Regions from separate parts of the Agromyces aurantiacus genome, predicted to be linked through region 2. Evidence: predicted binding sites of a transcription regulator. Region 2 holds the regulator's gene; the other holds the start of a gene.
What was found. Region 2 encodes HspR, which represses chaperone genes until heat shock. Its sites were predicted from a motif close to AAGTTGAGTCNNNNNGACTCAACTT; they were not measured.
Positions count from the first base shown of each region.

Region 1 (10,899 bases), 1.1 Mb from region 2:
ATCCGCTCAGGGCTGACCCGCCGCCCCGAAATCCCGGGTTACGGCGGGTGCACCCGCACCAACCCGGGACTCGCGAGCCGCCACGCACGCCAGCGTCACCCCGCTCGACCCACCGCACTCCAAATCCCGGGTTCCGGCGGGTCCACCCGCACCAACCCGGGACTCGCGATCCGGCACGCACCCGGCACCACCCCGCGCGACCCACCGCACTCCCGAATCCCGGGTTCCGGCGGGTGCACCCGCACCAACCCGGGACTCGCGAGCCCCCGCGCACCCCAGCACCACCGCACTCGATCCCGAGTCCCGGGTTCCGGCGGGTGCACCCGCACCAACCGGGGACTCGCGAGCCCCCACGGGTCTGGCCCGTCGCTCTCGTGTGCAAACGGTGCTTTCGCTCCGGCCGAAGGCACCGTTTCTGCACGAACAGGGCGGGAGGGAGCGGGACGGTGAGACCCGGGTGTCGGCGGCGGCCCTGTGCGGCGGCTGCGAGAATCGTTTCGAGCGATTCGGATGGACGGGGTCGATGAGGAACGACGAGCACACGCGGTCCGAGCCCGAGCCACGACCCGAGCGTGGGCGCGAGCCCGAGCCGTCCGTCGCCGCGGCGGCGCCTGCGGGGTTCACGCTCTGCAGCTTGCTCTGGGCACGCCCCGGGCTCGCCGACGAGCTGGCCGTGTACGAGGACCGCGTGCTCGACCTGCTGCCCGAGCACGGCATCGAGGTGCTCCATCGCGCGCGGATCGACCGCGGACCCGACCACCCCGTCGAGGTGCACCTGTATGCGGTGCCGAGCGAGGCGAGCCTCGAGGCCTACCTCGCCGACCCGAGGCGGCTCGAGCTCGCCGCCGAGCGCGACCGGGTCGTCGCCCGCACCGAGGTGTTCCGGGCCGCGGGGGCGTAGCGGCCGCGCCGGATCGCCGGGCCATTCGTCCCGCAGGTCCGCGCGCCGCGCGGGCTAACCTCCCGCCATGACCGCTCCCGCCGCCACCACCCCGCAGACCGATCGCTGGAACGTCTGGGCGATCGTCGCCTTCATCACCGTGTGGTTCACGGTGATCCTCGGCCTGATCTTCGGCCACATCGCCCTGTCGCAGATCAAGCGCACCGGCGAGCGCGGCCACGGCCTCGCCCTGGCCGCCGTCATCATCGGATGGATCGCCGTCGCGCTGGGCGGCCTCGCCGCGATGTTCTTCCTGATCTGGGGCGGCCTGTACGTCTCGTCGAACGGCTGACGCGCTCAGCCGGGAACCTCGGTGGTCCATTCGCCGTCGACGAACCAGTAGTCCGGCCAGGCGTCCAACGGGATGCCGGTCGCCACCCCGATCGAGTCGCCTTCGATCACCGTCTGCTCGGTGTCTTCGCCGGCGCTCCACGACACGCCGAGGTTCCAGCGGCAGAAGCACGCTTCCTCGTCGCCGGTGCCATTGTCGGCGATGAGGATGTCGAACCCCTCGGGGTCGTCCTTGGACACCTGATAGGGGAAGCGCAGCTCGGGATCCGTCAGCTCGAGGACGGGCGGCTGCCCGGCGAAGTCGACGGCGAGCGCCGAGACATCCATCATGCCGCCCATGTCGCCGCCACCGCGCGGACGGCACTCGTGGATCACGGCCATCTCGTCGTCGACCGCGAGCGGCTCGAAGTCGACCACGTCGATGCCGTGGACGACCACCGTCTCATCGCCGCTCCCGTGGAGGGTGAGCTCGAGGGTGCGATCCACGTCGATCGTCTGTGACACCGTCGGAAGCCCGCCGTGGTCGACGATCCATCGGCCATCGAAGCTCGCGACCTGCGCTGGACTTCCACCCTCGACGGCGGTCGCCGGGACGTCGTCGAGGAGCGCCGCAGGCAGCGAGTAACTGTCGCACTCCTGCTCGGAATCGTCGACGTTCACCTCGAGCGCGCGCTCGAACGGCTCGTCGAGGATGGGGCGCACGAGCGAGAACAGCCAGGTGCCGACCGCGGCGAGGAACGCCGTGGCGATCGCGCCCAAGCCGACGAGCCACCAGCGCTTCCCGGGCGGCGGCGCCGCCGGATGACGCGACTGCGTCTCTGACTGCGAGCGCGGGTTCGGGCCGCCCTCGGTGTCCATCGCGCTCCCCCAAGCTTCGATCGAACCGTCGGGCCAGCGTACCGGGCTCGGCCGGCCCGCCGACGGGACGATGGTCACTCGGAAGGCGGCCTCATTCGCGCCCCGCGGCGACGACGGCGCCGAGCGCGTCGACCGCCTCGCGTCGACCGCGGGCGCCGGAAGCCGGGCCCCTTGTGCCACCGGCGATCCGGTGCCGAGGTTCGTCGACCCCTCCAACGTGCAGATGCTGCGGCTGGATGATTCCGCAGGCTTGATCGGAGCGGTGACGATCAGCCCGTTCGCGTTCATCGTCCCGATCGACGCGCCGTCACCGGTCATTCGCCAGTGCACCCGAAGAGGGGGCGTCGCCCCAATCGCGGCAGGGCTAGAGTGCGGATGCCGGGACGCCGCCTTGTGGGCGCTGACCGGTCGAGCCGTGGCGAGGGGGACGCCTCGGCTCCCAAGGGGATCACGACGAGATTCGGGAACGTCGGACCACACCCTCACCGACGGTTCGACGACCGTGGAAGCGGGGAACCATCATGTCCAACGACGAGACCCAGCAGCTGAGCCCGCTCAGCAGGTCTGGCGGGACGGTGAAATTTCGGATCATGAACGCGCCCGGCAAGCAGCCGGCGCTGAGCCCGGGCGACGTCGCGCAGATCATCGCGACGGCGTTCGCGAGATGGGAGGCCGTCTCGAACTTCGACTTCGATGAGACATCCGGCGACGACTGGATCATCTCGCTGGCGTTCGGCGATCTCGCCGACTACGCGGGGGCCGACTGGGTGAAGGCCAATCCGAAGGCGATCGCCATCACGACCTACGGTGAGGACCTGAATCAGGCGCAGCGCCGGATCATGTTCAGCGATGGGATCAACTGGAACAAGGAGGCGCATGACGCGCCGGGCACCATGGTCAACCCGGTGCTCTGGTTCATCACCAAGGCGATCCAGAACTCCACGGTGCAGAACCTCGCCGCGGTCGCGGTGCACGAGATCGGCCATGCGCTGGGCCTCGCGCACAACGAGGACACGAACTCGATCATGCAGTCGGCGGTGTCCGAGCTGAACGGCTCGATGCTGTACTTCCTGCACGACCAGAGCCTGCAGAACGTCGATGTGCAGGCGCTCGAGCAGCTCTACGGCAACCCGTTCGCGGCCGCACCACCACCGGAGTCGACCGCGGGCTATGCGATCGTGGGGTCGAGCTTCGCTGTCGGCCACACGAACAGCACCGGCTTCCAGACGCTGACCGCCGCCGCCTGGGGCGAGCGGCAGGGCGAGTCGGTCGCGCTGATGTCGGGGTACGCCTGGGACCAGGCGCGCAACGCCAAGGGCTACGCCCTCTGGTTCGGGTACCTACGGCCGCTCGATCGCGTCGGCAACCGTTGGTACGTCGTCGGCGGTGGCACGTTCCTCGCGAATCGGTCGGGGCTGAACGCGCCGATCCGCGAACAGGACGACGAGACGAGCATCGAGTCCATCGTCGACTACACCGTGACCGCGCCGTGGGGCAGCCAGGATGGCATCAAGCGGCTCTCTGCGCGGTCGATCGCGTGGAACCAGGGCGCCGGCCACGACGTCGACGCGATCATGTACCTCGTCGTTCGACGCGGCGAGGTCGACGGCGTGGCTCCGATCCCGACCGTGGGCGCGTACACCAACATCGGCACGGCGACATTCCACGACACCTACCAGGCGCGGACGTGGGGCCGGCTCACGGCGGCGCACGCCTACTCGATCGGCACCGGGCGCACCTGGCCGACGAACGGTGACACCAAGAAGTACGGCAACGCGTACTCCCAGGCGTTCATCACGGCGAACTGAACGCCGCTGGTTTGGACTGTTGTTGCGGGTGTCGGATGGGCCGCACCCGCAACAACCGTCGGCACCGGGGTCCCCCTCGAGGATGACTTCGCCTCGGCGCGACCCGCGGAGCCCGCGGTGGCGGTGAGGATGGCACGGTGACCGACTCCGCGCTCGTTCCCGTGACCTCGTTCCGCGTGCCGATCGCACCGTCCGCGGCGCGCATCCTCTTCGTCGCCGCGATCGCCTTCGCACTCGGCGGCCTGACCTCGGTCGGGCAGACGTTCCTGCCCGAGGACGCCGCGTCCCTCGCCAACTCCACGGCCGGGTGGACCGCGCCGACCGCGCTGCTCGTGTTCTCCACCGCACGTTCGTTCCGCGAGGCCATTCCGGCGGGCGTGGTTTCGTTCGTCGCGCTGACCTTGGGCTACGCGGTCGTGTCGACGCTGCGCGGCTTCCCCTTCGACCCGACGACCTGGGCGGTCATCGGAGTGCTCGCCGGCCCCGTCATCGGTGCGGCGGCCTTCGCGCTCCGCCGAGGGCGGATGGCGGCCGCCGTCGGTGGTGGGCTGCTCGCCGGCGTCCTGATCGGCGAGGGCGTCTACGGGCTGACCGTCGTCGCTGCGACGACGAGCCCGGTGTTCTGGTGGGCGTCGATCGTCCTCGGCGGCGTGCTCGTCTTCGTCGTCGCCGCGCGCCGGCTCCGCGACATCCGCTCGACGATGGTGATCATCTCGGCCGCCGCGGTGACGGCCGCGTCGTTCGTCGGTGCGTACCTCGCGCTCGGCGCACTGTTCGCGGTGCTGTGATCCTTCGAGACCGCGGCGTCGGGGTGCACGCTCCGAGCATGCGTCCGACCGCCCCACCGCGACGACCTCTCCTGCGAAGAACCCCGCTGTGGTGCCCGGATCTCGTGCAGAAACGGTGCCTTCCGCCGGAGGCGGAGGCACCGTTTCTGCGCGAAGACGCGGGCGTGCGGGGTGGGTGGGGTCAGGCGGCGTCGGCCAGCGACACCGTCGCGTTCGGCACGGATGCCACGACGAACTCGCCGTCCGCGGCATCCACCTGCACCGCCTCGCCGTCGCCGAGGGCGCCGGTGACGAGGAGGTCGGCGATGCGGTCGTCGATCTCGCGCTGGATCAGCCGGCGCAGCGGGCGAGCACCGTACTCGGGCTCGTAGCCGCGCTCCGCGAGGAGCGCGACCGCGGCATCCGTCACCTCGAAGCCGATCTCGCGAGCAGCGAGGCGAGCGGATGTCGCACCCAGCATGAGGCGCACGATCTGCGTGATCTCAGACGAGGACAGCTTCTGGAACAGCACGATCTCGTCGATGCGGTTCAGGAACTCCGGCCGCATGGCCTCGCGCACCTTGCCCATCACGCGGTTGCGCACGTCGTCAGCAGAGGAGAACCCCGAGCCATCCGTCGACGCCACGAAGCCGAGCGCACCCGACCGCGACGCGAGGAACTCCGAACCGAGGTTCGAGGTCATGATGACCACCGTGTTGCGGAAGTCGACCGTGCGACCCTGGCCGTCGGTGAGGCGCCCGTCGTCGAGCACCTGCAGCAGCAGGTTGAACACGTCGGGGTGCGCCTTCTCGATCTCGTCGAACAGCACGATCGAGTACGGGTTGCGCCGCACGCGCTCGGTGAGCTGGCCGGCCTCGTCGTACCCGACGTATCCGGGAGGGGCGCCCACCAGTCGCGACACGGTGTGCCGCTCGCCGAACTCGCTCATGTCGAAGCGGATGATCGCGCCCTCGTCGTCGAACAGCGACGACGCCAGCGCCCGCGCCAGCTCGGTCTTGCCGACGCCGGTCGGCCCGAGGAACAGGAACGACCCCACGGGCCGGCGCGCGTCGCCCATGCCGGTGCGGTTGCGGCGCACCGAGCGGGCGACAGCGGTGACCGCGTCATCCTGCCCGATGACCCGGGCGTGCAGCTCGCCCTCGAGGTTCGCGAGGCGCTCGCGCTCGCCCTCGGTAACCCGATTGACCGGGATGCCGGTGGCTCGCGAGATCACGGCGGCGATCTGCGGCTCGTCGACGGTCGTCGAGGCAGCGGTCGTGTCATCCGACATCGAAGCGGATGCCACGGCACGGCCCTGCGCGGCCGCCTTCTCGGTCGCCTCGTCGAGTCGCTCCTGCACCTTCGAGATCTCGTCGCGGATCCGCGAGGCCTCCTCGTAGTGCTCGGCGCGGACGGCCGCGTTCTTGTCGGCCTCCAGGTCGGCCAACCGCGAGATCAGCGCGGAGACGTCCACCTTCACGCCCAGCTTGAGGCGCAGGCGCGCGCCGGCCTGGTCGATGAGGTCGATGGCCTTGTCGGGCAGCACGCGGTCGGTGAGGTACCGGGCGCTGAGCTCGACGGCGGCGCGCAGGGCGTCGTCGGTGTAGGTGACGCCGTGGTGCTCCTCGTACGCGGGGCGCAGGCCCTGCAGGATGAGCACGGAGTCCTCGATCGAGGGCTCCCCCACGCGAACCGGCTGGAACCGGCGCTCGAGCGCGGGGTCCTTCTCGATGGTGCGGTACTCCTTGAGCGTGGTCGCACCCACGAGGTGCAGCTCGCCGCGGGCGAGGCGGGGCTTCAGGATGTTGCCCGCGTCCATGCCGCCCTCACCGGCACCACCGGCGCCGACGACCGTGTGCACCTCGTCGATGAACACGATGAGCTCGCCCCGGTGCTCGGCGATCTCCTCCATCGTCTTGGTGAGGCGCTCCTCGAAGTCGCCGCGGTAGCGCGTGCCGGCGAGCATGCCGGGCAGGTCGAGGGCGACGACCCGCTTGCCGAGCAGCGCCTCGGGCACGTTCTCCTCGACGATCGCGCGGGCCAGGCCCTCGACGATCGCGGTCTTGCCGACGCCGGCCTCGCCGATCAGCACGGGGTTGTTCTTCGTGCGGCGGCTGAGGATCTCGATGGTCTGCTCGATCTCGTCGGCGCGGCCGATCACGAGGTCGAGCTCGCCGTTCATGGCGCGCTCGGTGAGGTCCATGGCGAACTTGTCGAGCATGGGGGTGGCGCTCTCGTCCGTGGGTCGAGTAGGCGCGCCAGCGCCGTATCGAGACCCGTCACCCTCAACGGACGCCTCGGTGGCGACATCCGCGCCGATGCTCTGCGCCAGCGCCTCGGCGGTCACACCCGCACGCTGCAGCACCTGCCCCGCAGGCGCATCCTGCCCCAGCACGAGCGCGAAGAACACGTGCTCGGGGTCGATGTACGTCGACCCGCTCGAGCGTGCGACCTGGTACGCGTGGAACAGCGCGCGACTCGCGCTCGGCGTGATCATGGCCGAGTTGACGTCGGCGGTGTCGGATGCCGCGGGCAGCCGCGCCTCGGTCGCCGTGATGATGCGCTCGGGGCTCGCGCCGACGCGCGTGATCGCCTGCGCGACGGACTCGTCCTCGACGATGACGCGCAGAATGTGCAGTGCATCGAGCTCGGTCTGCCCGCGCTCGAGCGCGAAGCGTCCGGCGCGCTGCAGGATGCTCTGGGTGCGCGAGGTCAGGAACCGGCTGAGGTCGATCGACCGCGCCTGCCTGGCCTGCTCACCCGCGAGGTAGCGGGCGAGGAACTCGTCGAACGAGCTCGCGCCGGCCTCGTTGAAGTTGTCGGGCACCTAGGTCCTCCTGGGGGAACTTGAGTTGGGTACGCTCAAGTTCAACGTCGCCGAGACGGCGGTATTCCCTGCATCAATCGGCGGAGCCTTAACGCCCATGGGGTCTGCTCCCCAACGGCGTCGGGTACCAGTCTCCATATCGAAACTCGGCACTCGCGAACTGCTCTCCGTGCCTGCAGTTCGAAGGCTTGAGCGCTTCGCTAAGGAGTGATTGGTCGCCGCTGGAGCGCCCCTGATGAAAACCACTGCACTAGTGGCACCGCTAGGAGCACGGCAGCCTCCGCTTCCTCCGGCGTCGGGGTGCGGTATCCGTTCCCACCGTGGCGAGACTCCTGCCCCTGCCAGAGCCCGCGCGCCATTGCCACTGGCACCGTCGATTCCGACGTCGAGAGCGGAAGGACCCAATTGCCTTGACTTTCCATGTCACGAATCATCGTGCCCAGCGTCGCGCGCCCATTCCTGGGCGAGACCACACTCGCTCCGGCCTCTTCGACAGCCTTGATGGCCTTCTCGTATGCCTCCTCGGGGTTCGGGCTCCTGCCGAAGGCGGCGTGCCAAGCCTCGGACAGGAGGGCACCCGCCGTCGAAGAAGTCGCCATGACTGCCTCGGCCGCGTCAACGACACCCTGCGGGACGCGTCTCTCCAGCCCTGCATTGCCAGTTCGTCTACCAACGCGCCACTCCGAGCCGCCTGCTCGCAGAAGCGCTTCGAGTCGTTCGCCATTATCGGCAGACGTGACAAATAGCAGGAAGTCAAGGAGCGCGAGTCGCTCGGCCTCGTCCAAACGCTCCCAGAAGTGTTCCGGGCGGTGATTGGCGAACTGGGGTTGGTGGGGCGGGTGATTCCTCATCGCAACGTCCCAAGCGGCTAGGAAATCGGGCCGTATCGAGCCGTTGCGTCGGTCGACGATCCGGTCCGTCACCCACTGCAGGACGGATACCTCGACCCAGGGCGGGATGCCCGGGACGAGCGCCGAGTGCTCAACGGGATCGACGTTGGGAGGAAACCATGCCATGCTGCCATTCTTTCGTAGACACGGACGCCGTTGTTGCGCGCGAGCCGGTCGGCTTCGGCGGCGCGTAGAAGGCAGAAGACGGGACGACTGCGCTCCGCTGCGTTGCTCTTGGTTTGGATTGACAGCGACCTCATTGGACAGCACCGAGCGGTCGCGAGAGCCTCGAGAACAGGGTGGCGGCGGGGAGCGGCTGGTCCCGTTGAGACTGCAAGACAGCGGCAGATTTCCACAACCCAAGCACCATGACTGAAGGTCGTCGTGCTCCACTATGGTGAGCCGAGAGACCGAAAGGCGGAAGCGTGGCGATCACGATTGCGATGTTCAACAACAAGGGCGGCGTTAGTAAGACAACGACCACCTTCAACCTCGGATGGATGCTTGCCGAACGCGGCCACACGGTGGTGATGGTCGACGCCGATCCTCAGTGCAACTTGACTGGCATGGTTCTCGACATCAAGAAGGAAGACGCGCTAGACGTCTTCTACCAGGAAAACCCGGGACGTAACCTGCGCGATGCACTCGAGCCAGCGTTCGCCTCGAGGCCGAAGCCGCTCGAAGCCGTGGATTGTGTCGAGGTGGACGGAATCGAGAACCTCTATCTAATTCCGGGCCACGTCGGTCTGGCTGAGGATGAGGTATCGCTCGGCATCGCTCAGCAGCTGTCCGAATCCGTGCAGGCTCTGAAGAACCTTCCCGGGAGCTTCCGCTTTCTGTTCGACAAGACCGCAGAAAAGTATGGCGCGGACTATGTCCTTATCGACCTGAGCCCGGGTCTCGGGGCGATCAACCAGAACCTCGTCGCCACCGCAGACTACTTCATCGTCCCAGCGAGCCCGGACGTGTTCTCCGTCATGGCGCTGGAGTCCCTAGCCCGGGTTCTTCCGCGGTGGAGCCGGTGGGCCGAGAATGCTGCGCGTCTCGATGCGCTGACCAGCGCTGACTACCCGTTCCCGGAGCCCGACCTGAAGTTCCTCGGAACGGTAATCCAGCGGTACCGACTGAAGAGCGGAACGGCTACCGAGGGGTTTCGGGCCTACTTCGACGAACTGGACCAAGAGGTGGAGACCGTTCTGGCGCCTGCCCTTGATACTGCAGGCCTACTGCTTCCTGAGGCTAAGTACAAGGAGGCAGGTATGGATGGTTCCCTGAGATTGATCAGTATTCCGGACTTCAACTCCCTAGTTACCAACTCCCAGCAGGCTCGAAAGCCGGTCTTCGCGCTAACGAAGGAAGATACCGAGAGTCGCGGTTTCGTCTGGGACACCCAAAAAGCGAGCATCGATTCCTTCCACCAGCTGTTTTCCGACTTGGCCGAGCGAATCGAAGTGCTAACTAGCTGATGCCGACCGCGCGACTCTCCCACTTTGAGACTGACGCGTCACGTGCCCGCGATGTGGTCGCCTTAGGTCAGCGGATTGGCACGTTGACCGTCGGCCGCGTCGATGCGTCGGACATGTATCGTGCGGGACTGGTACAGATTGTCTCGGCCATGGATCACTATTTCCATGGGGTGGTGCTAGATCGCGCGGTGGACCTGATGCTCGGACGGCTCACATCGACTTCGACTTCGACCAAGGTCGGCGTTTCTTTTGACGCGGTTCGGCAGATTCTCGCGACCGCCAGTTTGGCCGACCAAGAACTGGCTGCTCGCACACATGTCTCCCAATGCCTGGCACTAGAGACTTTCCAAAAGCCGGATGACATTGGCAGCGCTCTGTCTATCGTTGGCATCCCGAAACTTTGGAGCACAGTCTTCGGCAACGACGCGGGTTCTACAAAGCTCGCTCTTGGCTTGATTGTTACGCGAAGGAATCGAATCGTCCATCAATCTGACTCGGACCCGCTTACCCCTGGTATGGTGACGCCGCTTAGTGATACGGATGCTCTGGGTGCCATCGACACCGTCACCGCGATCGTTCGTGATATTGACGCAATCCTCTGAGGTCGGCAACTGACGCTTGAACAGTGCGCCCGGTGCCGAAGCACCTGGAATTTTAGTTACCACCCGTCCAGTCCTAGTCACGAACTGCCCCCATCCGGCGTTCGGGCCGGCATCGAGGCCGCGGCATCCCCGTACCTCCCGGCGCCGCGGCGACCCCGCGCGGCACCGGCTCCTACGCCTGCTGTGCGCGGGCACGCCCGTCGTGGCCGACATTCGAGTCGCCAAAGCGGCGGCGCAGGTCGGCGCCACCGGCACGCCCGAGCACGTCATGAAGTCCGGCTCTGAAGCCGATGGCGAAGGGTACGCTGACGTTGACGGTTGACGTACCGAGCCAAGACCTTGGCGCTATCCGCCGGGCCATCCTCGACCTTGATGACTATAAACCGCTCAAGCAATTCAGCCGGAACTGAACGGGCTGCGTGGCACCTGACGCGATGACGGCGGGTTCTG
Region 1 is NZ_JAFBBW010000001.1:1,282,732-1,293,630, reverse strand. It holds gene JOD46_RS06180 (flavodoxin domain-containing protein) at 1-16, shown strand, start outside; gene JOD46_RS06175 (hypothetical protein) at 524-901, shown strand; gene JOD46_RS06170 (DUF4190 domain-containing protein) at 969-1,232, shown strand; gene JOD46_RS06165 (hypothetical protein) at 1,238-2,089, opposite strand; gene JOD46_RS06160 (matrixin family metalloprotease) at 2,611-3,897, shown strand; gene JOD46_RS06155 (DUF6518 family protein) at 4,035-4,685, shown strand; gene JOD46_RS06150 (ATP-dependent Clp protease ATP-binding subunit) at 4,867-7,491, opposite strand; gene JOD46_RS06145 (hypothetical protein) at 7,692-8,507, opposite strand; gene JOD46_RS06140 (ParA family protein) at 8,807-9,847, shown strand; gene JOD46_RS06135 (hypothetical protein) at 9,847-10,449, shown strand.
Region 1: JOD46_RS06150 (ATP-dependent Clp protease ATP-binding subunit) is a predicted target of HspR. The motif match lies at 7,509-7,533, and genes of this name have one in related genera.

Region 2 (10,899 bases):
CGCACCTCGGTGAGGAGCGGCGGCAGCAGGCCGGCGACGAGCTCCTCGCGGCCCGCGGCCGGCAGATCGGTCATCTCGGCCGGGTCGCTGGTCCAGCGTGTGAACCAGTGGCGCGCGACCTGCTTGAGTCGGAAGGCGGGCACGCCGAGCTCGTCGGCCTTCGCCTTCCACTCGTCGGGCGCGAGGTCGGCGAGGTGGGCCGGCGGCTTGCCGCGCTTGGGCGACGCGAACTGGAGCAGGGGCCGTCCGTCGGCGCCCTTCTGCTGCTGCCAGCCCTCGGTCTGGGGGCGCACCTGGCGGGCGCCGCGCGGCGTGGTCGAGCGGATGGCGCCGGCCCGCGTCTCGCGGACCGCGCCGCCGGGCTCCGCGCCCTCGCGCGGGGTCGCCGCCGTCTCCCCGGGGCGTGCAGGGGTCTCGGGCGCGTCGGTCGGCATGCCTCAAGGGTACGCGGGAGCGCCCGAGCGTCGGCTGGATGCCCGTTCGCGGTGAGGGAATACCGAAAGTAGTGAACTGGTTGACTATCACCATGGACACCACTTCCGCTCCCGATGCCATCCGCCTCGTCGAGTTCGGCGCCGCCTGGTGCGGCCCCTGCCGAGCGTTCGAGCCGGTCCTCCGCTCGTTCGGCGAGCGCCACCCCGCCGTGCGCATCGACCACGTCGACGTCGACGCGCACCCGGAACTCGCCGCCGCGTACGACATCCGCTCGATGCCCACGACGGTGGTCTTCCGCGGCGACGTCCCCGTCGGGCGCGTCATCGGCGCGCAGCCGCTCCAGGCCTTCGAGGCCGCGGTTCGCGAGATCCTCGCCGAGGCCGTCGCAGCGTGAGCCTGCTCGCGCTGCTCGACCGGGCCTCGCAGGTGACCGGCGCCGTCGTGGACTTCGTGCTCAAGGAGCACGGCGTCACCCGCGCCGAACTCGCGGTGCTCGAGGTCGTCGCCGGCGGCGACGCCCTGCCCTCCGAGCTCGCCGAGCGCGCGGGGGTCACGCGGGCCGGTATGACGAAGCGACTCGACCGGCTCGAACGGGCGGGGCTCGTCGAGCGCATCCCGTCGCCGACCGACCGTCGATCGGTGCTCGTCCGCGCGACCGCGGCCGGGCGATCGATGCTGCCCTCAGCGGTCGCCGCCCGCGACCGGGTCGAGGCGCAGCTGCTCGCGCGGCTCGCACCCGGCGATCAAGCGCACCTCGGCGACATCCTGCGCCGCCTGCTCGCCGAAGGCGACTGACGACACTGACGCGCCGGGCGCGTGCCCGGCGCGTCAGCGCGGTTCGCCTCGGCCTCGGCTCAGCCGGCGTTCGTCCACGTCGCGGGCGGCTTGACCTGGTCGTAGAGCCAGGTCTGGAAGAACCCGTCGAGGTCCTCGCCCGAGACCTCCTCGAACACGGCCTGGAAGTCCTCGGCGGTCCCGGCCGAGTCGTCGTAGCGCTCGAGCCAGAGCCTCGTGGCCTCGAAGAACGCCTCGTCGCCGACCTCGACGCGAAGGGCGTGCAGCGTGGCCGCGCCCTTGTTGTAGACCTGCGACGCGAACAGGCCCAAGGCGCCCGGGTCGCCGATCTGGAAGTCCCAGTACGCCTGCGTGCGAGCCGGGGCGTACCAGTTGTCGAAGGCCTGCTGCGCCGTGATGCCGCCGCGGTGCTCGTTCCAGAGCCAGGTCGAGTACGTCGCCCAGCCCTCGTTGAGCCAGATGTCCTGCCAGCGCTCGGGGCTCACGGCGTTGCCGAACCACTGGTGCGAGAGCTCGTGGAGCACCGTGCCCTGCGACGCCTGGCTGGAATAGATGGGCCTGGTCTGCGTCTCGAGGGCGTAGCCGACGCTGTCGTCGTCGACGATCGCGCCGTACGAGTTGAACGGGTACGGGCCGAAGTGGCTCTCGAGGAACGAGATCATCTCGGGCTGGAGCGCGAGGCTCGCGTTCGTGGTGGCGAGCCGGGATGGCGTCAGTCCGTCGTCGACGGCATCGATGATTCGGAGCCCGCTTGCCGTCGTGGTGTCCCGCAGGTCGTAGTCGCCCACGGACGCGGTGGTGAGGTAGCTGGCCTGCGCGTCGGGCGCATCCCAGAACCAGGTGGTCCAGCCGTCGGCGGTGACCGGGTCGCCAGCCGGCAGGCCGTTCGCGACCGCGACCTTGCCCTCGGGCACGGTGATGGCGAACGAGTACGTCGCCTTGTCGGTCTGGTGGTCGCTCACCGGATACCAGGTCATCGAGCCCTCGGGCTCGCTGGCCACCATGGCGCCGTCGCGCGTGGTCACCCAGCCGTAGAGCGCGCCCTCGATGTCTTCCGGGCGCGTGGTCGTGCCGCCGTACTCGACGACGACCTCCACCGCCTGGCCCGCCTTGAGCTTGGGCCGGGGCTGGATGGTCAGCTCCCACGCGCGCTGTTCGTCGTCCTGGACGTGCCAGTAGGCGGCGCCCTCGACGGTCTGCCCGGCCAGGGGCGGCTCGATGCCGACCGCGGGCTTGCCGTCGATGGTGACGGCGCGCACCTCCATGCCGCGCAGGTCGAGGTTGAACCGGTCGAGGTCCTGCGTCGCGACGAGGTCGATCGTGGCGACACCGTCGAGCTCTCCCTCGAGCGGCGCCGGCGATGGCGCCGGCGGGGTGTAGCGGATCTCGAGGTCGTAGTGCTGCACGTCGTACCCGCCGTTGCCCGCGTACGGGAAGTAGGCGTCGCCGACGCCCGAGGCGCCCGAGCTGAACCTCGGACCTGCGCTGTCCGGCTCCTTCCCGCCCGGCGCGGCTGCCGCCGCGGATGCGCCGAACGCACCCATCACCAGCACCGCGGCGGTGGCGCCGCCGATGATCTTCCTGCTCGACCGGACCATGTTCTCCCCTTCGCACCGTTGTGGGGAACCCTACGGTGCGAGTGGCCCGCTTCGACAGGCCCCCTTCCGGAGACCGTACCGTCGGGCCGACGCACCCCGCGGAACGGGGCGGTGAGGTCGCCCGCCCCGAGGCGCCCCCGCGTCAAGCCGACTGCCACCGCGCGACGTACGTGGAAGGGCCCGGGCCGGAGTTCGCGCGGGAGGAACGCGATGGAATAGCGACGGGAGCGGGCAGGTTGAGTCGAGTAGGCTCAAGTTTCACGACGGCGACTTGACATCGATCGGATGCCGCTGCGAGACTTGAGCGGCCGGGACTCAAGTTCCGGCCATCACGAACTTCGGCTGCGGGCGGGCACCGCCGGGCCGATCGCCGGGGGGCGACATCCGCGAAACCCTCCTGGCAGAAGGAGAGTCACACATGTCACGTGCAGTCGGTATCGACCTCGGCACCACCAACTCGGTCGTCAGCGTCCTCGAGGGCGGCGAGCCCGTCGTCATCGCGAACGCCGAGGGCTTCCGCACCACCCCGTCGGTGGTGGCGTTCACGAAGGACGGCGAGGTGCTCGTCGGCGAGACCGCCAAGCGCCAGGCCGTGACCAACGTCGACCGCACCATCTCGTCGGTCAAGCGCCACATGGGCACCGACTGGAAGAAGGAGATCGACGGCAAGCCGTACACGCCGCAGGAGATCTCGGCGCGCATCCTGCAGAAGCTCAAGCGCGACGCCGAGCAGTACCTCGGCGACACGGTGACCGACGCGGTCATCACCGTGCCCGCGTACTTCAACGACGCCGAGCGCCAGGCCACGAAGGAGGCGGGCGAGATCGCCGGCCTCAACGTACTGCGCATCATCAACGAGCCCACCGCGGCCGCGCTCGCGTACGGCCTCGACAAGGGCAAGGAGGACGAGCTCATCCTCGTCTTCGACCTCGGCGGCGGCACGTTCGACGTGTCCCTCCTCGAGGTCGGCAAGGACGACGACTTCTCGACCATCCAGGTGCGCGCGACCGCCGGCGACAACCGCCTCGGCGGCGACGACTGGGACCAGCGCATCGTCGACCACCTCATCAAGCGCTTCAAGGACACCACCGGCGTGGATGTCTCGAAGGACCGCATCGCGCTGCAGCGCCTGAAGGAGGCGGCCGAGCAGGCCAAGAAGGAGCTGAGCTCGAGCATGAGCACCAGCATCCAGCTGCCCTACCTCTCGCTCACCGAGTCGGGCCCGGCCAACCTCGACGAGACGCTCACGCGCGCCCAGTTCGAGAACATGACCAGCGACCTGCTCGACCGCACCAAGAAGCCCTTCGAGGATGTCATCCGCGAGGCCGGCATCAAGGTCGGCGACATCGCCCACGTCGTGCTCGTCGGCGGCTCGACCCGCATGCCCGCGGTGTCCGAGCTCGTCAAGAAGGAGACCGGCGGCAAGGAGCCCAACAAGGGCGTGAACCCCGATGAGGTCGTCGCCGTCGGCGCGGCGCTCCAGGCGGGCGTCCTCAAGGGCGAGCGCAAGGACGTGCTGCTCATCGACGTCACCCCCCTGAGCCTCGGCATCGAGACCAAGGGCGGCATCATGACCAGGCTCATCGAGCGCAACACGGCCATCCCGACGAAGCGTAGCGAGACCTTCACGACCGCCGACGACAACCAGCCGTCGGTCGCGATCCAGGTGTTCCAGGGTGAGCGCGAGTTCACGCGCGACAACAAGCCGCTCGGCACGTTCGAGCTGACCGGCATCGCCCCGGCGCCCCGCGGCATCCCGCAGATCGAGGTCACCTTCGACATCGACGCGAACGGCATCGTGCACGTGTCCGCCAAGGACAAGGGCACCGGCAAGGAGCAGTCGATGACGATCACGGGCGGCTCGAGCCTCCCGAAGGACGACATCGAGCGGATGGTGCGCGACGCCGAGGAGCACGCGGCCGAGGACAAGAAGCGCCGCGAGTCGGCCGAGACCCGCAACCAGGCCGAGCAGCTCGTCTACTCGATCGAGAAGCTGATCAAGGAGAACGACGAGAAGCTCCCGGCCGACGTCAAGGACGAGGTGCAGGGCGACGTCGACGCGCTGAAGACCGCGCTCGCCGGCGAGGACGACGACGCGGTGAAGTCGGCGTTCGAGAAGCTCAACCAGTCGCAGGGCAAGCTCGGCGAGGCGATCTACGCCCAGCAGCAGGCCGGTGCGGCTGCGGGTGCCAACCCCGGCGAGGACGCGAACGCCTCCGGCTCCGAGGGCGCCCAGGCGTCCGACGAGGACGTGGTCGACGCCGAGGTCATCGACGACGAGGACGAGAAGAAGTAACGATGACGGACGAGAACCAGAACCACGAGGAGCCGGTCATCCGCGACAAGCGGCGCATCGACCCCGAGACCGGTGAGGTTCGCACGCCGCCGGCCGAGGGGGCGGGCGAGCAGCCCGCTCCCGCGGCCGAGTCGACGGATGCCGCGGCATCCGACTCGACGGGCGCCGGTGCGGTCGGCGAGGAGGAGCTCACGGTCGAGGACATCCTGAACGCGGCGCAGGCCGAGGTGCAGGAGCCGAGCGACGAGCACCTCGCCGACCTCAAGCGGGTCACGGCCGAGTACGCGAACTACCGCAAGCGCACCGAGGCGAACCGCGAGGTCGAGCGCGAGCGCGCGGTCGGCGCGGCCGTGGCCGTGCTGCTGCCCGTGCTCGACGACCTCGACCGGGCCGAGAAGCACGGCGACCTCGAGGGCGACGCCCCGTTCGCGACCATCGCGGCGAAGCTCCGCGCGGCCGTCGAGAAGCTGGGCCTGAAGCCGTTCGGCGAGACGGGCGAGGCGTTCGACCCGCAGCGGCACGAGGCGATCTTCCAGCAGCCCTCCGACGAGGTCGAGGTCGACACGGTCGCCGACGTCGTCGAGACGGGCTACACGCTGGGGGGCACGCTGCTGCGCGCCGCGAAGGTCGTCGTCAAGACGCCGGCGTAGCGACGCATCCGGTGGTCGAGTAGGCCGCTCGCGGCCGTATCGAGATCCGGTCACCCGATCTCGATACGTGCCGCAGGCGGCGCTACTCGATCACCGATCCCACTAGATTTCGAGGAAGGAGGCGCCGATGGCCAGCCAGGATTGGTTCGACAAGGACTTCTACGCGATCCTCGGCGTCTCGAAGGACGCGAGCGACGCCGACATCAAGAAGGCCTACCGCAAGCTCGCGCGCAAGTACCACCCCGACCAGAACCCGGGGGATGCCGCGGCCGAGGCGAAGTTCAAGGAGATCAGCGAGGCGCACTCGGTGCTCTCCGACGCCGAGGAGCGCAAGGAGTACGACGCGGTCCGCGCGATGGGGTCGGGCGCGCGCTTCACCGCGCCCGGCGGGGCCGGCGCGGGCGGCTTCGAGGATGTCTTCGGCACCATGTTCGGTGGCCAGGGCGGCCGCGGGGGCCAGCGGTACACCTTCCAGCAGGGCGAGTACGACGACCTGCTCGGCGGGTTGTTCGGCGGCGGTCGGTTCGGCCAGCCGTCGGGCGGCTACCGCGGGTTCGGCGGTCCGACGAAGGGCCGGGATGTCACGGCGTCGACGACGCTCGACTTCATCACGGCGACCAAGGGCGACCGCATCACGCTGCAGACCTCCGAGGGGCGCGAGATCACCGTCAACGTGCCCGCGGGCGTCGCCGACGGGCAGAAGATCCGCCTTCGCGGGAAGGGGCACCCCTCGCCCGACGGCGGTGAGCCCGGCGACATCGTCCTCACCGTGAAGGTGCGCCCGCACCCGGTGTTCGAGCGCGACGGGCTGAACCTGCGCGTCAACGTGCCCGTCACGTTCGCCGAGGCTGCGCTCGGCGCGACCATCCAGGTGCCCACGCTCGGCGGCGAGCCCGTGAAGCTGCGTGTCGCGCCCGGCACGCCGAGCGGCCGCGTGCTGCGCGTGAAGGGCCGTGGCGTGCACTCCGCCAAGGGCACCGGCGACCTGCTCGCGGTGGTGCAGGTCGCCGTGCCCTCGCACCTCTCCAAGGAGGCCGAGGAGAAGCTGCGGGAGTTCGCCGCGCACCTACCCGACGAGGACCCCCGCGAGGACCTCCTCGCCAAGGGCCGGAGCTCCTGATGCAGGTCGACGGCGAGAGCCCGCTGTTCGTGATCTCGGTCGCGGCCGAGCTCGCCGGCATGCACCCGCAGACGCTCCGCCAGTACGACCGCATGGGCCTGGTGTCGCCGAAGCGCACCGCGGGCAAGTCGCGCCGCTATTCGATGCGGGATGTCGCGCAGCTCCGCGAGATCCAGCAGCTCTCGAGCGAGGGCGTGAGTCTCGAGGGCATCCGCCGCGTGCTCGGGCTCGAGAACGAGGTCACCGACCTGCGGCAACGCGTGCGCGAGCTCGAGCGCGCGCTCGCCGACGAGATGCTCAACCGCCCCGGCCGCCGCGTGTTCGCCGCGGGCGCCGAGGGCGACATCGTGTCCGTGCGCGCGGGCACGCGCGTCCGTCGCGAGAACGCGGTCGTCGTCTGGCGGCCGCTCGAACGGAGCTGACGCGCGCGGAATCGCCGCGCAATCCGCCCGGCTCGATCCGCGCGTCGCGCTACAGCGCCGCGATCGCGAGCCACACTCCGGCGGTCGCCAGGACGCCCATCGCGACGAGCGCGATCCCGACCCCGAACCGGCGGCGTGACTGGTACTCCCTTCCCACGAGCGCGATCACTCCCGCGGTGGACAGCGTGGTGACGATCGCCGCGGCCCAGAGCCACAGGTCGAAGGTCGGATCGGTGCCGGCGGCACCGTCGGCCGTCATCCGGAGCCCGCCGCAGACGGCGGCGACGAGCACTCCGAAGATGAACAGCAGCCCAGCCCCATCACGGGTGCCGGCGCCGGGCGGGACCGGCTCGACATCAGGCGTCATGGGGCGATGATCGCATGCGCCGGGGCCCGCGTCGATGACTTTCGGCCCGGCGGTCGGCCGCCCGGTCGGATCGGCCCGCGGCTCGAGGTGCGCCGGGCCTACCCCCAGTGGTGGGGGGACGCCGCGGATCCGCGTCGTTTCAGGGATCCCACCGATTGTGCGGCCCCGCCGGCAGTGCGACCATGAGGCATCCTCGCTCAAATGCGTGACCGGAGGGATGCGGATGGTCGAGTCGATCGAGCGTGTCGACGCCGTCGTGATCGGGTCGGGATTCGGCGGCTCGGTCGTCGCTCACCGCCTCGCCGAGGGCGGGCGCTCGGTCGTGCTCATGGAGCGCGGGCGCTCCTACCCGCCGGGCGCATTCGCGCGCACGCCCACCGAGTTCGGCGAGAACTTCTGGTCGCCCGGCGACGAGCTCTACGGGCTGTTCGAGACCTGGAGCTTCCGCGGCCTCGAGGGCGTCGTGTCGTCGGGGCTCGGCGGCGGCTCGCTCATCTACGCCAACGTGCTGCTCCGCAAGGATCCGGAGTGGTTCGTGCACGACTCGCCCCTCCCGGGCGGGGGTTACGAGAACTGGCCGATCTCGCGCGACGACCTCGAGCCGCACTACGACCGCGTCGAGGCGATGCTCGACGCGACGCCCTACCCGTACCGGGACACGCCCAAGACCGAGGCGTTCGAGATGGCCGCGCGTGCGGCGGGCCACGACACCCTCCGCCCGCCCCTCGCGGTGACGTTCGCCGACGCCGACGGAGCGGTCGGGCCGTTCCTGCCCGTGGCGCCGAAGCCCTACGGCAACCTGCACGGACGGGCCCGCTTCACGTGCTCGCAGTGCGGCGAGTGCGACATCGGCTGCAACTACGGCGCGAAGAACTCGCTCGACCACACGTACCTCTCCGCGGCCGCCCACCACGGCGCCGACCTGCGCACGCTGCACGAGGTCAGGGGCGTGCGCCCCGTCGACGACGAATGGGAGGTGCGGTATCGCGTGCACCGTCCGGGCGAGGGGCCGCCGGCCGAGGGCGCGATCCGCGCCCAGCGCGTGGTGCTCGGGGCGGGCACCTTCGGGTCGACCTACCTGCTGCTGCGCAACCGCGCCTCGCTCCGCGGCCTGTCGCCGGCGCTCGGCACGCGCTTCTGCGGCAACGGCGACCTCATCGGCTTCCTCATGGGGGCGAAGGAGCAGATCGACAAGGTCGCGCGCGCTCGCCGCATCGCCGGCAGCCGCGGTCCGGTCATCACGAGCGCCATCCGCGTGGGCGATCGAGTCGACGGCGACGGCAGCACCGGACGCGGCTACTACGTCCAGGAGGCCGGCTACCCCGGCTTCCTGAACTGGCTGCTCGAGACCGCGCAGCTGCGCTCCGTGGTCTCGCGGTCGACGCGCGTCGCGCTGACCATGATCGCCAAGCGCCTGAGCCTGGCCGGCGAGTCGAACATCTCGGCCGACCTCGCGCACGTGCTCGGTCGCAGCTCGCTGTCGACCAGTTCGCTGCCGGTGCTCGGCATGGGGCGCGACGTGCCCGACGGGGTCATGTACCTCGACCGCGGCCGGCTGGCCGTCGACTGGACCACCGCGACGTCGCTCGAGTACTTCGGGGCCATGCGCACGACGATGTCGGAGTTCGCTCGCTCGCTCGGGGCGCGGTTCGTCGACAACCCGCTGTGGCTGGCCAAGCGCGTGATCACGGTGCATCCGCTCGGCGGAGCGCCCATGGGGCGCAACGAGTTCGAGGGCGTCGTCGACCCGTGGGGCGAGGTGTGGGGGCACCCGGGGCTCTCGGTCGTCGACGGCTCGGCGATGCCGGGTCCGGTCGGCCCGAACCCATCGCTCACGATCGCCGCGTTCGCCGACCGAGCCGCCGACCGGATGCTCGAGTCGTGGCCGCGCCAGCGCCGCCGGCGCCGCCCGGCCACCGGGAAGGAGCCTCACATGGATGCCACGACTCCCGAACCGGAGGAGCCGCCGATCGGGCCCGCGCCGGGCGCGTCGGGTGCGCCCGGTGCGTCCCCCACCTCGGTCGCCTTCACCGAGCAGATGAAGGGCTTCTTCGTCCTCGGCGAGGGCGACCCCCGATCGGCGGCCGCCGATGCGCGCGTGCGCGACGAGCGCATGATGTTCGAGCTCACGATCACCGCGCCCGACATCGACGCGTTCGTCGAGGGCGATTCCCACGAAGGCGTCGCGACGGGCTACCTCGAGTCCGACGCGCTCGGCGGGCGGCAGCAGGTCGAGCGCGGATGGTTCAACCTCTTCGTCGGCTCGGCACGCGACGACGAGCGGCTCATGAAGTACCGGCTCTGGCTCACCACCGACGCGGGCACGCCCGTCACCTTCGTGGGGTTCAAGGAGGTGCGCGACGATCCCGGCTTCGACCTCTGGGAGGACACGACGACGCTCTTCGTGCAGGTCCTCGACGGACACGTGCCGCCGCCGGCGGAGGTCTCCGACACGGGCCTGCTCGACCCGACCGATCCCGCGGTGCTGGGCGCCGGCGTCCTGCGCATCGCGCCGCTGGATTTCGCCGAGCAGCTCACGACGTTCCGCACGACCGGTCCCGGCGGAGCCGAGGCCATGGCGCGATTCGGCTCGCTGTTCCTCGGCCGGTTGTGGTCGACGTACGGACGGCTCGCGAAGGAGGAGGCATGAGCGGCGGCGCGGCCACGAGCTCGACGGCCCGTCCGGCGCCCGTGCCCGTGCCCGCGCGCACGACGCGCGAGGACCATCGCACCGAGCACCTCCCGTTCCGCGCGGGAGACGGGCGCTGGCTCACGATGCTGCACGTCGAGAACCCGTCGATCACGCCGACGCGCGGTCCGGTGCTGCTCGTCCACGGCGCGGGGGTGCGCGCCGAGATCTTCCGGCCGCCGATCCGGCGCACGCTCGTCGACGCGCTCCTCGACGACGGCTTCGACGTGTGGATGCTCAACTGGCGCGCCTCGATCGACCTCGAGCCGGTCGCCTGGACGCTCGACGACGCGGCGGTGCACGACTACCCGGCCGCGGTCGCGCTCATCCGCGAGCGCACCGGCGCCGACGCCGTGAAGGCGTTCGTGCACTGCCAGGGGTCGACGTCGTTCACGATGTCGGCGATCTCGGGGCTGCTGCCCGACGTCTCGACGATCGTCACGAACGCCGTGTCGCTGCATCCGGTGCTGCCGGTCGGCTCACGCGTGAAGATCCTGGGTCTCGCGCCGACGATCAGCCGGGTCTCG
Region 2 is NZ_JAFBBW010000001.1:154,132-165,030, reverse strand. It holds gene rlmN (dual-specificity RNA methyltransferase RlmN) at 1-434, opposite strand, end outside; gene JOD46_RS00755 (thioredoxin family protein) at 527-829, shown strand; gene JOD46_RS00750 (MarR family winged helix-turn-helix transcriptional regulator) at 826-1,230, shown strand; gene JOD46_RS00745 (M1 family metallopeptidase) at 1,290-2,828, opposite strand; gene dnaK (molecular chaperone DnaK) at 3,247-5,124, shown strand; gene JOD46_RS00735 (nucleotide exchange factor GrpE) at 5,127-5,774, shown strand; gene JOD46_RS00730 (DnaJ C-terminal domain-containing protein) at 5,902-6,894, shown strand; gene JOD46_RS00725 (heat shock protein transcriptional repressor HspR) at 6,894-7,316, shown strand; gene JOD46_RS00720 (hypothetical protein) at 7,366-7,683, opposite strand; gene JOD46_RS00715 (GMC oxidoreductase) at 7,907-10,333, shown strand; gene JOD46_RS00710 (alpha/beta hydrolase) at 10,330-10,899, shown strand, end outside.